Regions from separate parts of the Rhodoglobus sp. G.S.4 genome, predicted to be linked through region 1. Evidence: predicted binding sites of a transcription regulator. Region 1 holds the regulator's gene; the other holds the start of a gene.
What was found. Region 1 encodes HrcA, which represses chaperone genes, less so after heat shock. Its sites were predicted from a motif close to TTNGCACTCGNNNNNNNCGAGTGCNAA; they were not measured.
Positions count from the first base shown of each region.

Region 2: a site for HrcA is predicted at 2,684-2,710, ahead of groES (co-chaperone GroES). Genes of this name have one in related genera too.

Region 1 is NZ_CM152748.1:1,667,630-1,674,781, forward strand. Features, by position in the region: gene AC061P_RS08060 (PhoH family protein) at 1-942, opposite strand, end outside; gene AC061P_RS08065 (histidine triad nucleotide-binding protein) at 938-1,288, opposite strand; gene AC061P_RS08070 (16S rRNA (uracil(1498)-N(3))-methyltransferase) at 1,306-2,037, opposite strand; gene dnaJ (molecular chaperone DnaJ) at 2,047-3,147, opposite strand; gene hrcA (heat-inducible transcriptional repressor HrcA) at 3,171-4,193, opposite strand; gene AC061P_RS08085 (DUF4870 domain-containing protein) at 4,406-4,804, shown strand; gene AC061P_RS08090 (DUF4870 domain-containing protein) at 4,894-5,268, shown strand; gene hemW (radical SAM family heme chaperone HemW) at 5,284-6,534, opposite strand; gene AC061P_RS08100 (HAD family hydrolase) at 6,634-7,152, shown strand, end outside.
Region 2 is NZ_CM152748.1:2,339,049-2,346,200, forward strand. Features, by position in the region: gene AC061P_RS11510 (ABC transporter substrate-binding protein) at 1-1,189, opposite strand, end outside; gene rarD (EamA family transporter RarD) at 1,247-2,191, opposite strand; gene groES (co-chaperone GroES) at 2,315-2,611, opposite strand; gene AC061P_RS11525 (class I SAM-dependent methyltransferase) at 2,735-3,922, shown strand; gene AC061P_RS11530 (DUF4190 domain-containing protein) at 3,937-4,863, opposite strand; gene AC061P_RS11535 (DUF4190 domain-containing protein) at 4,965-5,249, opposite strand; gene tsaD (tRNA (adenosine(37)-N6)-threonylcarbamoyltransferase complex transferase subunit TsaD) at 5,350-6,405, opposite strand; gene rimI (ribosomal protein S18-alanine N-acetyltransferase) at 6,474-6,965, opposite strand; gene tsaB (tRNA (adenosine(37)-N6)-threonylcarbamoyltransferase complex dimerization subunit type 1 TsaB) at 6,962-7,152, opposite strand, start outside.

The sequences.
Region 1 (7,152 bases):
GTGACGAACAACATCTGCACTCGTGAGTTCAGCAAAGTGGATGTCGTCAATATCTTGCAGAACATTCGACACGAGCTTGAGCCCGCTCGCTCCTTCCGGCAGGTCCACCTGAGTGATGTCACCGGTGATGACCATCTTCGAGTCGAATCCCAATCGGGTGAGGAACATCTTCATTTGCTCTGGAGTGGTGTTCTGGGCCTCGTCGAGCACAACAAACGCGTTGTTGAGGGTGCGACCTCGCATGTAGGCGAGCGGCGCGACTTCGACTGTGCCTGCCGCTAGCAACTTAGGAACCAGTTCTGGATCCATCATGTCGTTGAGCGCGTCATAAAGCGGGCGCAGATAGGGGTCAATCTTGTCGGTCAGCGAACCGGGCAGGAAGCCGAGCCTCTCCCCCGCCTCGATGGCTGGGCGGCTCAAAATAATGCGATCAACTTCTTTGCGCTGCAACGCTTGAACGGCCTTCGCCATTGCTAGGTACGTCTTGCCGGTTCCGGCTGGGCCGATACCAAATACGATGGTGTTGTTGTCCATCGCTTCGACATACTGCGACTGCCCCAGCGTTTTAGGGCGAATAGCTTTGCCCCTGGCGGTAAGAATTGTTTGGCCAAGGAGGGCGTTGGGGCTGCCCTGACTCTGACGCAGGATGCTCGCTGATGCATCAACTTCTTGAGTGCCAAGATCATGACCATTGCGAACCATTGCGATGAGTTCGTCAACGAGTTCTTCGGCAGCAGCAAGGGGAACCGGATCCCCGGTCAGGGTGATCTCGTTTCCACGGACATGCATTTCTACATCGGGAAATTTACTTTCCACGACCCGGAGCAGTCGGTCTTGGGGACCAAGCAACTGCACCATAGCAACGCCGTCTACTTCGATTGCCACGCTCTCGCGGTCCTCCGGAGGCGTCGTTTCGGTACGTGCGGACTCAGAGTCACTAATGACCAAGGGTGCCTTCCTCGAGGTGTCCACCGAGCACGTGAGCGTGAACGTGGAACACTGTTTGACCGGCACTTTCGCCGGTATTGAAAATCAATCGGTACTCGCTATCGGTGTGCTCGTCTGCGAGTTGCTTGGCTACTGCGACTAACTCGGCGAGCAAGGCCGGGTCGCCGGCCGCCAACTGGGAGACGTTAGCGAATTGCTCGGTTTTGGGAACAACGAGCAAATGAACGGGTGCTTGCGGGGCGATGTCGCGAAACGCAATCACGGAATCTGACTCGAAGACAATATCCGCGGGAATCTCGCGAGCGATGATCTTCGTAAAGATCGAAGGTGAATCAGACATACCTCTAGCCTAAACCTCTAGGCCCAGCGGCCAAGTTTGACGTTCAGCACAGCGAGGGCAGCAGGGCCAGCGGTGGACGTGCGCAAGACTTCACTGCCCAGTCGAACAGTGGATGCTCCGGCCGCGGTGAGAAGCTCCAACTCGTGGTCAGCGACCCCGCCCTCTGGCCCAACGACAAGCACGATGTCGCGATCGTCCACGACGAGGTCAGCGAGAGTTTCGGTCGCGGTTGGCTCGAGGACGAGCATCCGCGTGCTTGACGCAAAATCAGCCAGTTGTTTCGTTGTGACCAGATCGAGCACGTCAGGTAACCACGTGCGTAACGACTGTTTGCTCGCTTCACGCACAATTGCCGCCCACCGATCGCGTCCTTTCGCGACCTTTGCGCCTTGCCAGCGCGAAATACTTCGTGCTGCCGTCCACGGAATCACACCGTCAATGCCGAGTTCGGTCGCTACTTGAACCGCAAGCTCATCACGGTCGGCTTTGGCCAATGCTTGAGCGAGAAACACCGCAGGGGTGCTGCGTGGCGTGCGGTGCGTCTCGGCTACTTCGATGCTGAGTTCTGTGTGTTCGGCAGTCGTGATGGGCCCCGAAACTGTGAGCCCAGCACCATTGCTAATCGCAATCGTCTCGCCAACCTTGAGGCGTGAGACTGTCACCGCATGGCGGGCTTCCGCTTTCGTCAGCGAAACCGTATCGCCGACCTGCGCGTCGTCGAGCTCTTCATCAATGTACAGGTGCGCCACGGTCGTCGCCTACAGGAACCGATCGCGAAGCTTCGCGAACAGGCCCTGCTGGAATTCAGCAAAATGCGGTTCTTTGCTCTTGCGAATGGCAGCAAGTTGTTTGATCAAGGTCTGCTCGGCACCACTCAACTTGGTAGGTGTGACCACTTGGATGCCCAAGCGCAAGTCACCTCGACCGCCTCCGCGAAGGCTCGTGATTCCTCGTTCCTTGACCGTGAGAACTTCACCGCTCTGAGTGCCAGGCTTGATGTGAACTTCGACTTTGTCATCGAGACCATCGAGCGTGACGGTGGTTCCCAAGATCGCGTCGAGCATCTGCACCTCGACGGTTGCGAGAAGATCGTCATCTGAGCGACTGAAGACGTCGTGATGACGGACTTTCATCTCCAAGAAGAGGTCTCCATTCGGGCCGCCTGCCGGGCCGACTTCACCCTGACCGGGCATTTGCAACCGCAAACCGGTTTCGACTCCGGCCGGAATGTCAACCGAAATGGTGCGCTGTGCGCGCACGCGACCTTGGCCGGCACACGTGGCGCACGGGTTCACGATGATGTTGCCGTATCCGCGGCATGTGCCGCAGGGACTCGACGTCATGACGTTGCCCAAAAGGCTGCGCACTTGGCGCTGGATCTGGCCGCTACCCTGACAAATATCGCAGCGCACTGGAGATGAGCCGGGAGCTGAGCAGTTTCCCTCACACGTTTCACAGAGCACAGCTGTGTTGACCTCGATGTCCCGTGAGACACCGAAGATGGTGTCTTTCAGGCTGACTTCAACCCGCAAGAGCGCATCTTGTCCCCGCTCCCGTCGCGAGCGTGGTCCAACGGATTGTCCGCCACCACCGCCACCAAAGAAGGTCTCGAAGATGTCGCCGAATCCGAAGTTCGCACCGCCGCCGAATCCGCCGCTTCCACCCATGTCGTACTGCTGACGTTGCTGCGGATCGCTGAGCACGTCATAGGCATGCGTGACGGACTTGAACCGCTCTGATGCATCTGCGCTCGGGTTGACGTCGGGGTGCAACTCGCGAGCGAGTTTGCGGTACGCCTTCTTGATTTCTTCTGGCGTGGCCTCGCGGGCAACGCCCAGTGCTTCGTAGTGATCTGCCAAAGTTCCGATTGCTCCTTACGAGCTCAGTTTTCTTCCAAAAGTCGCGACAGGTAGCGCGCTACCGCGCGAACCGCTGCCATGTTGTTCGAATAATCCATGCGGGTTGGACCAAGCACACCGAGGCGTGCAATGCCGCCGCCAGACGAGGAGTACCCACCCGTGACGACCGAAGTCTCTTCCAACCCAAATTCTGCGTTCTCGCGTCCGATCCGCGTGGAAACGGACCCACTTGTTACTTGCATTTCTCCAAAGAGCCGTAACAACGTCACTTGCTCTTCTATTGCCTCAAGAACAGGAAAAATACTTCCCGAGAAGTCTTGCTCGGTTCGCGCAAGATTTGCTGTGCCCGCGAGAACAAGTTTGTCATGGCGATTAGCCAATACCTGTTCGATCAAGCTGGATGCCACCTGGCTGACGAGTGCCTGACGTTCCACAGGAAAAATATCCGCGAAATTCGCGAGCCGCTCCGCCGCCTGAGGAAGCGACTGGCCGTGGAGCGCCGAATTCAGCTTTGCGCGCATCTCGCCCAGAAACACCTCGTCGAGAGGTTCGGAAACATCGATGAGCCGCTGCTCGACGAGCCCGGAGTCGGTGATGAACACCGTCATAATTCGCGAAGAACTAATGGGGACCAGCTCAACGTGGCGCACCCGAGCCGTAGCAAGAGACGGATACTGCACAAGCGCGACACTGTTCGTTAGCTGAGACAGCATGCGAACAGTGCGCGCAAGAACGTCGTCCAAATCGTCTGCTTGCCCCAGGAACGACTCAATTGCTTGACGTTGGGCGCTAGTGAGCGGCCTGAGATCTGCGAGCTGGTCGACGAATACGCGATAGCCCTTGTCTGTTGGCACCCGGCCAGATGAGGTGTGAGGAGCGGTAATCAGCTCTTCGTCTTCGAGCAAAACCATGTCGTTGCGAATCGTTGCAGCAGACACCCCAAAGGAATGACGCTCGACTATCGATTTGGATCCGACAGGCTCGCGCGTAGCAACGTAGTCCTGCACGATGACTCGAAGCACGTCAAGTCCGCGGGCGGAAACCATGCCACCACCCACCTCTCTTGATTGGCACTCAATCCGTTCGACTGCCAATCTTACTCGACACTCCGTGACACAACCGTTGCACCGCGCAACTCATTAGCGCTAGCGTGTCTCTGTACTTGAGCGCTACCCCTTCGGGGAAATGCTCAGGTGGCACACCGAGCACTTTGATGAAACCCGGGAAGTTCCCTTGTTCACCTGAAAGGCACGAACTCATGACTGACGCAAATCCGCAGCCCGCCGCACCGCAGCCTGCCGCTCAACTGACCACGGCAGAGGACAATCAGTGGGCGTCATTCGCTCACTTGGGCGGAATCCTCAGCTTCCTGCCATCGCTCATCATCTGGCTGGTCTTCAAAGACCGCGGAGCTTTCACCAATGTGGAAGCCAAGGAAGCGCTGAACTTCCAGATCACGTTGACCATTGCGCAGATCGCCGTCGCGATCCTCGGTTCGATCCTCTCCGCAGTCACTTTCGGTCTCTTCGCGCCAATCCAGGGCTTGCTCTGGTTTGCTCTGGTCGTTGTAGCGATCATCTTCTCGATCGTCGGCTTCACCAAGGCGAAGGACGGCAATCACTACCGTTACCCCTTCGCTCTTCGTCTCATCAAGTAACGCGGTAGTTACCCGCTGAAAAAGACTCGGCCCCGGGAGCTTCGGCTCTCGGGGCTATTCTTTTGCCCAATGCAGGGTTTAATGGAGTCATGTCAGATTCCACACCTCCCACCAGCTCTCCGTACGCACCGATCCAACCGATGAGTCCAAGCGATGAGAAGCTCTGGTCAACACTGATTCACATCGGTGGAATCTTCTTGGGATTCATTTCAGCGCTCGTTGGCTACCTCGTCTTCAAAGACCGCGGACCGTTCGTGCGCGCCCACGCTCGCACTGCACTCAACTTTCAAATCACGATGTATATCGCGATGTTCCTTGGCGGGATTCTCACCATCGTCGGAATCGGCTTCCTTATTATTGTCGCGGCCGCCGTTCTGATCGTCATCTTCAGCATCATCGCTGCAATCGCCGCGAACAAAGGGCAGGCCTACAGCTACCCACTCACGTTCGAGTTCATTAAATAACTCAGACCCATCGCTCTAAATAGGGGCGTCAGCGAGCAGTCGTCGTACTACGGCATCCGCGAGCAGGCGCCCCTTTAGTGTGAGCTCAATCGTTCCGCTCAGTGCGGCTCGTGCTTCGACGAGCTCTTCGGCAATCAGCCCAGCGACCGCGGTACGACCTTCGGCATCGAGCGTGTCAATCTGAAGCCCATTGCGCACCCGGGTGCGCAACAAGACGTGTTCCAGATACTTGCTGGAGTCAGCGAGCGTCTCTCGACCTGCCCCCGGAGAGTGACCAGCGGCGATACGATCCGCATACGCGGCCGGGTGTTTCACATTCCACCAGCGCACTCCTCCGACGTGGCTGTGCGCGCCAGGGCCAACACCCCACCAGTCATTGCCCAACCAGTAGCCCACATTGTGGCGACTAGTGTTGCTGACCTCAGGATCATCGCTTGCCTTGCCCCAGTTGCTGACCTCGTACCACTCGTACCCGGCAGCCTTGAGCTTGTACTCCGCTAATTCGTACATGTCAGCCTGAAGATCATCATCGACGGCAGCAACAACTCCGCGGCGAATCTGTGCCGCCAACTTCGTGCCCGTTTCGATAATCAGCGCGTAGGCCGAAATATGGTCAGGATTCTGCGCGATCGCGTGATCAAGCGAACGCTCCCAATCCTGCAAAGTCTCGCCCGGAGTTCCGTAGATCAGATCGAGGCTCACATCGAGCCCCACCTCGCGAGCCCACGCCACAACGTGAGGCACACGCTCGGGGTCGTGAGTGCGCTCCAGCGTTGCCAGCACATGGGGCACTGCCGACTGCATTCCAAACGACACCCTCGTGAATCCGGCATCTTTGAGCGCCAGCAGGTAATCGCGGTCAACAGAATCAGGGTTCGCCTCAGTGGTCACTTCGACATCCGAAGCGAAACCCCAGGTATCGCGCGCGGCAGCGAGCATGCGAGTGAGGTCGGTCACGGGCAACAGCGTTGGAGTGCCGCCGCCAAAGAACACTGTCGACGCTTTTCTGGGAGCAACGCCAGCCTGGGACAACACGGTGGATGCCAATGCCATTTCAGCGATCGCTTCCGTTGCGTAGTCAGACCGTTTCGCTCCGCGCAATTCTTCGCTCGTGTACGTATTGAAATCGCAGTAACCGCAGCGAACCCGACAGAACGGAACGTGAATGTAGACACTCCACTGACGGTTCTCAGAACCGGCGGCAGCGCTTTCTGGTAGCGCGCCGTCAAGGGGTGCTGGGTCGGCAATGGGCAAAGCACCTGGCACGAACGAGTCCCCTAAACAGCTGATCACACGAGCGTGCCCCAGCAGTTGCATGCAGGCACAACCTCAATTGTCGCACCTCGGTCATGGGAGAATGTCACCGTGACAACGCACATTCTTTGGGACATCGACGGCACCCTCATCCACAACTCTCGAGACGGTGCAACGGTCTACGTCGACGCTTTCACTCGCGTCACCGGCGCCCCACCACAGCGACGGATCGCTAGCCCGCACGGCATGACCGAGGGACAGCTGCTCGCCGAACTGCTGCAGCTCAATGGACACTCCCCCGCGATGTTGGATGATCTGCTCACCGAACTCGACAGTCGGACGCAAGCCCAGCACGACCTCGGCTTCACTCGCGAAGCCGTCGCCGGAGGTCAACGGGCGCTGCGCGAAGTCTCACGACACGGCTGGACAAACGCGCTGCTCACCGGCAATGGCCCTCAGCACTCGCGCTTCAAACTGTTGGCCGCCGGCTACTCCCTCAACGACTTCAACTGGCAGAACTCATTCTTTGGTGATCGATCGCCCAATCGCTCACACCTCACCTCGCTCGTCGCACCCCTGCTCGGTGCCGGACCGCACGTCATCATCGGTGACACCCCGAATGATGGGCTA
Region 2 (7,152 bases), 670 kb from region 1:
AGTTGACCGTTCCCGAGACACCGTCATAGTCGATGTCATTTGTTGTTTTCAGGACCTGTAAACACTCAGCGAAACTCAGGCACTTCACTCCGCCCTTTGAGACGTCATAGAGGGAACCAGCAACCTGCTCCCCCGCGTCATCCTGGGCAACGATCGCCGCGAGAGCAGCCAACATAGTGGCGTCATAGGACTCCATTGCATAGCGGTAGCTCGTGAGTTTCGAATTGGTTGCCTTAAGCGTCGCGATGAACGTCTTCGATGGCTGCGCACCCTCGATGACCCCCCGCACCCCTTTCAGCGTGCCGTTCGTGAACGATTGCGAATAGTCACCAGTGTTCAGTGACGTAAGCCAGAGCTTCGAACCCTTATACCCAGCGGCCACAAGTTTTGCGATAGCGGCCTTGGTTGCCTTGACGGCGTCATACGTCGACCCGACAACAACAAAATCGGGCTTCGCTTTCTTAAGGTTGGCAACGATCGAATCAAAGTTGGTGGTTGAGCTGGTGAAAACTTCGTCGGCTACGAGTTCATTGCCGTACTCGGCGAGGGCAGTGACGAACGTGTCATGAAGCGCAATACCCTCGTCATCCGCGACATAAACAAATGCGATGCGCTGAGTTGTTTCCCCGCCGGCAAGGGCTTCTGCGAGCGCATAACCCTGCTGGTCGTAGGCCGGTATCGTGCGGAAGAAGTAGCCATCGTCGAAAACATCGCCCAGGCTCGAGAAGGTGGCAGCGGGAGAAATCACCGGAATCTTAGCTTCGATTGCGAGAGGGATAGCCCTTTGCGCGAGAGCCGACGACGACGGCCCGATGACCACATCAACCTTCTTAGACACCAGTGTCTTAAACGATGACTCGAGCTTTGTGGTCTTTGCCTCACCCGAGTCTGCACTCACAATCTCAACGGGGGCACCGTTTACTCCGCCAGCCGCGTTGATCTCCTTGACTGCAGCAGCCACCCCCGCCGCTTGCGCAGCAGCGAGAAAGGAGAATGTTCCACTCGTCGGAAAGATGGTACCCACTCGCAGCACGCCATCACCCGCAGGAGTTACAACCGGGGTCGGAGTAGGTGACACTGCTGCCGAAACCACCGGAGTGGGCGTCGGTGCAGGTGAACTGCACGCTGCAAGAGCGACGGCAACGGTTGCCGCAACGATTAGACGTCGAATTGCACGAAACCTCGTCATTGACTTACCTCTCTCGGCACCGCGACCTTCGGGCGATCACGCACCTTCACAGGAATACTACGGTGCGCCAGGAGCTTCGGCTGGCGAACCAAGCCGAGTACGTGACGAGTGACGGAAGAGATCGAAGGTGAGGATAGCCAACGCCACCCACACAATGGCGAATCCCAACCAGCGTTCCGGCGGCATAGCCTCGTGGAAGATGAAGACGCCAACCACAAGCTGCAGTATTGGCGCCAAGTACTGGGCGAGGCCCATGTAGGTGAGCGGCAGACGGCGGGCGGCGGCAGCAAAAAGGATCAACGGGATCGCGGTGATGGCGCCAAGACACAGCGTCAAAACCGTGTGGCTAGTGCTAACGGAGCCAAGCGAAAGAGTGCCGTTGGCGTCCAATACAAACAGAACTATTATGGCGATTGGCGTCAAGAATGCTGTTTCGACTGCTAGCCCACCCAGCGCATCCGCCTTCGGTCCAACGCTCTTCTTTACGAGTCCATAGATACCGAAGCTGAAGGCCAGAGCCAAAGCGATCCAGGGGAATTTTCCGTAACCGATCGCCAGCACAAGAACAGCGAGCGCACTGATGCCAATCGCGACCCACTGTAGAGGGCGGAGTCGTTCTCGAAGAATGATGACGCCAAGCAATACGGTCACGATGGGGTTCGTGAAGTAGCCAAGCGATGCTTCAACGATGTGGCCGTTGAGGCTTGCATAAACGTAGACAAGCCAGTTCACGACAACGAAAGCGCCGCCCAAACCCAGAGTCCAGAAAGTTCGACGATCGCGCACAATCACCATCACCCGCGCATAGCCACGCGTGACGAGCAAAAGTGCAGCACAGAAAACGAGTGAGAGAACAATCCGCCAGGCCACAATCTCGATGGCGCCTGAGTCCTTGAGGAAGAAAAACGCGATGGGCATCGCGCCCCACAGTATGTAGGCGGATACCGCAAAACCGAGGCCGCTCGGTGATACGCGGTCAGTAGCGTGAGAAGTCGGGGGCACCGTTAAATTCTAGGGCTGCGCCGGCTGCACCACTGACATCCGCCCAACACAAAAGCCCAAGGCAATTGCCTTGGGCTTGAGTGATGCCGAACAGCGAAGTTCGGCGATGATTTGCGCTTCGCCTTAGCGAACGACCACAGCAAGAACGTCGCGAGCCGACAGCACGAGCAGGTCGTCTCCGCCGTACTTCACTTCGGTCCCGCCGTACTTGGAGTAAATAACCTTGTCGCCTACGGCGATGTCAAGCGGCACGCGGTTTCCGTTGTCGTCGATACGACCGGGACCTACGGCGACTACTTCACCCTCTTGGGGCTTCTCTTTCGCAGTGTCAGGAATGACGAGCCCAGACGCGGTGGTCTGTTCTGCATCGACCTGCTTGATAACAATGCGATCTTCGAGCGGCTTAATGGACACCGACACGTGTGACCTCTTTCTCAAGTTCTTGGGTTGGCACACTCCCTGTGGGAGTGCCAGATCAACTATACGGCTTGGTTGGCACTCGATCAACGTGAGTGCCAATACAGATGCGGATACGGTTAGAGAATGAATCAGAGCGAATTGCGCGAGCTACTTTCAGCCGAAGGCCTCCGCCTGCTCGACTCACTTCCCGCTTGGCAATCGAGCGACGAAATTGTACGCACTGTCGGCGAACTGCGAAAAGCTGGCCACAGCGCCGGCCTCGTCGCCGCCGTGCTCAGCCAGTCCAAATTGCGGGCAAAAGCGGCGAACAAGTTCGGCCCATTTGCCGAACGGATGCTCTTTACCGAAGCCGGCCTCGAACAAGCAACTCGACTTCCTGTTGCGGCGCTCCACGCCGGCCGCTTCAGTAACGCCAATGTGAAGTGGGTCGCCGATCTCGGCTGCGGAATCGGCGCAGACGCCCTCGCGCTCGCAGGCCTCGGCCTCACCGTCACGGCTGTCGAGTTGGACGAAACCACCGCAGCGCTCGCGAGCTTCAATCTAGCTCCCTGGAGCAACGCTCACGTCGTTCACGGCGATGCAGAATCGGCAGATCTCTCAGGGATCGACGGCATCTACCTCGACCCAGCGCGGCGGGATGCTCGCGTTCGCCTGACCAATCCGGCGGACTGGACACCATCACTCGATTTCGCTTTCAGTCTTGCCGAGCGCTATCCCACCGGAATCAAGCTCGGCCCCGGCATCGATCGCGATCTCATTCCCGAAAATGCTGAAGCCCAGTGGATCTCAGTCGGCCGTGAAGTCGTAGAGCTCGGGCTGTGGTTCGGTGCAGTCGCTCGCGACGGCATCCGTCGCTCCGCACTGGTCATCGGTGAACACGGCACCGCCGAAATGACGGCAGCCTCCGACAGCGCAGATGAAGCCACGGGAGAATTAGGGCAGTTTCTTTATGAACCAGATGGGGCAGTCATCCGGGCGAGGCTTATCGGAGATCTCACCAGACAGCTGAACGGACGGATGCTCGACACGTCGATTGCGTACTTCAGTGCAGACGCAGCAGTGGCCTCGCCATTCGCAACCTGTTTCGAGATTGTCGCTGACTTCGCACTCGATAAGCGCTCACTCAAGAAGGAACTCGCTTCCCGCAAGATTGGCACTCTAGAAATCAAAAAGCGCGGGGTCGATATCGACCCCGCGACTTTCCGAACATCGCTCTCACTGAAGGGTGAGCACAGTGCAACGCTGATTCTTACGCGCGTGGCAGGCAAGCGTCGGGCGCTACTAGCTCGCCGCGTTGTTTCGCCTGCGTAGCGGGCTGGTGGCTGCTAGAAATCGCGGCGGAAGCTGGGACCCATCTGGCTGATGCCTGCAGTAAATAGCAGGAATGCGCCAATAATAATGATTCCGGTGATCAAGCCGATCGCGACGCTAATGTATCCGGTGATCAAGCCCGTGAGCCAGAAAGGACGCGACTGAGGTTGCTTCTTCTGCGCCATGTGGCCCATGACTACCGCTGCAACGCCCGGCAAGAAACCAAAAGCGACGAACGACAGCAGGATGCCCGAGATTCCGGTAACCATCGAGGCGATGGAGAGCCCCTGTGGGGGACCGGCCGGAACCGGGGTGAATGGTGCCTGACCCGGAGTAGCTGCACTCTCGTAGCCGGGGATCGGGGTACCGCTTGGCGCGGAGTACGGATCGTTCGACGTCGCGGGAGTGTCGTTGGGCGTGACGGGAGGCACCGGCGGGGTCGAGGGAGCTGACGTCGCCGATGCCGGAGTGGCCGCAGCAGCACTTGTCGCCGACACTGCGGACTTTGCCGGTGCCGGTGCCGCTGCTGACTTCGGTGCTGCGCTGGTGGGGGCGACTGGCGCTGGAACGGCAGCCTTCTCCGTTGCGGGTTTCGCAGCATCCATCTTCGCTGTGGGGGTGGCCTTTGGCGCAGTGCCCTTAGCCGCGGCAGTCTTGGTGGTGGAAGTCTTAGCCGCGGCAGTCTTGGTGGGGGAAGCCTTGGCAGGGGAAGTCTTGGTGGTGGAAGCCTTGGCAACTGAAGCCTTGGCAACTGAAGTCTTAGTGGGGGAAGCCTTCGCTGCAGGTGTGGACTTCGCTGCGGCCGGCGAGGCGGTCGTCTTCTTCGTTGCCGCAGGCTTCTTGGCTGACGGAGTCGCCTTTGCCTTGGGCGCGCTTGATGCCGCAGGAATAGCGGGAGTGGGGATCGACGGCGTCGAGCCGTCTGAGTTGTTAGTAGCCATTCGGCCACTTTAGCAAGCGAACATCAACATTTTCCCGTTAACAATTCGCGTTAACGCCGAAGGGCCCGCACACCTGTGCAGGCCCTTCGAACAGGAAAAATCTAGTACGAGGTTACGGCTCCGCCGAGTGCCAACGATCCGATGATGATCGCGCCAAAAATAATGGCTCCCAGTAGACCGAGGTAGCCCAGGACAAGTCCGATGATGGCGAGCACGTTGCCCTGTTCGCCAGTCTTTTTGATCTGGCTTAGTGCGATGTGACCAGTGATGATGCCGATGAGGCTAAGCCACAGAATCGAGGTCACGAGGGACACGATGGAGAGTACGTTCCACTTGGCAACCGGCGCGCCTGTTGGCGTCGAGGCGTAAGGCGTGGGTTCTGACATGACGGAATGCTCCTTAGTAGATGAAACCGAAAGCGGCGCGACCATATTGTCAGCCTGAAAGAACGCTGTCAATGTGTCTGGGTTCGAGCCTAGCGCGAAACTACGCCTGAATTTGGGTGACAGGAAGAGTCGAGTCCGCACTGAAGCTCAGCGTCGACGGTTGTTTACCTGCCATTACCAATTGGGCACCTAACGCTGCGATCATCGCGCCGTTGTCGGTGCACAACGACAGCGGCGGAATCCTGAGTTGGATGTTGGCAGCGTCGCACCGCTCCTGAGCGAGTTCCCGCACCCGGGCATTCGCAACAACCCCGCCACCGAGAAGCAGGCGAGGCACCCCTCGATCAACGCACGCCGCGACTGCCTTGGTCAGCAGGACGTCAACGACTGCCTCTCGAAAGCTAGCGGCAACATCCGCGATCGAGAATTCTGTTCCCGCATCTTGCTCGCGCTCCACCCACCGGGCAACAGCGGTCTTGAGACCCGAAAAGGAGAAGTCGTAGCGATGCCGCTCCAGATCCTTGGCATGACTGAGGCCTCGAGGAAAGCGAATCGCACGGGGATCTCCCCCGGCAGCAACCCGGTCAATCTGTGGCCCGCCCGGATACGGCAATCCCAGCAGTCTCGCTACTTTGTCAAAGGCTTCGCCTGCCGCATCATCGATTGTCTCGCCGAGCAGTTCGACATCGGAAACGAGATCACGCACATGCAGCAACGAGGTGTGTCCACCCGAAACGAGTAGCGCAATTGTCGGAAGGTCGATCTCGGTTCCGTCATCACGCAGCACATCCGCTCCGACATGACCGACGAGATGGTTGACGGCATAGAGCGGCTTGTCGGTCGCGACCGCAAGTGCCTTCGCTGCAGCAACTCCGACCATGAGCGCACCCGCCAACCCTGGACCGCTCGTGACGGCAATGGCGTCGACTTCGTGGAGCTCCACTCCCGCGGCGGCGAGCGCCTGCTCGAGCGCTGGCTGCATCGCCTCAAGGTGCGCGCGTGCAGCAACTTCGGGAACGACGCCGCCATAGCGTGCGTGCTCGTCCATGGAGGAAGAAATCACATTGGCCAGCAACCGATTTCCTCGAACAATGCCAATACCGGTCTCATCACAACTGGTTTCGATTCCCAGCACGAGCGGTTCCGTCGTGTTCATCGGCAGGCTGCGCGTGCTCGGAGCCTCGCGATACTCCGAGCGGGAGCTATCCCCTCCAGACAACTCAGTCATCTGCCGACCGCCGGGGAAAGTTTCGGCTCAGGAATAGTCAGTCGCATCACGATCGCATCAACGCCATCAGGCTGGTAGTAGTGAGGCCGCACAGCGATCCGTTCAAAACCGAGCGAATCATAAAGGCGTTGGGCGGCAGGGTTGTCGTCACGCACCTCCAAGAAGAGCTCACTTGCCCCGCGATCGCGAGCCTCAACCATGAGCGCGTGCATCAGGGCACGACCGATACCGTGGCGTCGAGCATCCGGTGCGACAGCAATAGTTTGGATGTCCGCCTGCCCGGAACGGAACGGCGCACGCAATCCTGCATAGGCCGTCACTTGCGTGGGATCCCCTACCGGGTGTGCGACAAGGTAATAGCCGTGGTTGTCGACAATCTCTGCCGCCATCATGTCTCTCGACCACGCGTCATTGGCGAACTCGCTCGACTCGATAATCATGATGGCGTCAAGGTCGTCTGGGGTAGCGCGGCGCAATTGCCAGCTCATGCGGTTACTCGTTTCGGTCCTGCGGAAAGACTGATGTCAGGCGAGCGCAAGTAGAGCGCTTCGTGGCCGGCGAACTCGCGTCCGTTTGCCTTCAGTAGTTGCGCCAGTTGAGCCAGTTGTGCTGCGTGTACTGGTGCTGCTTCGTGCACGGCATAACGTTCATAGTGCGGCACATGATCGGCCAATT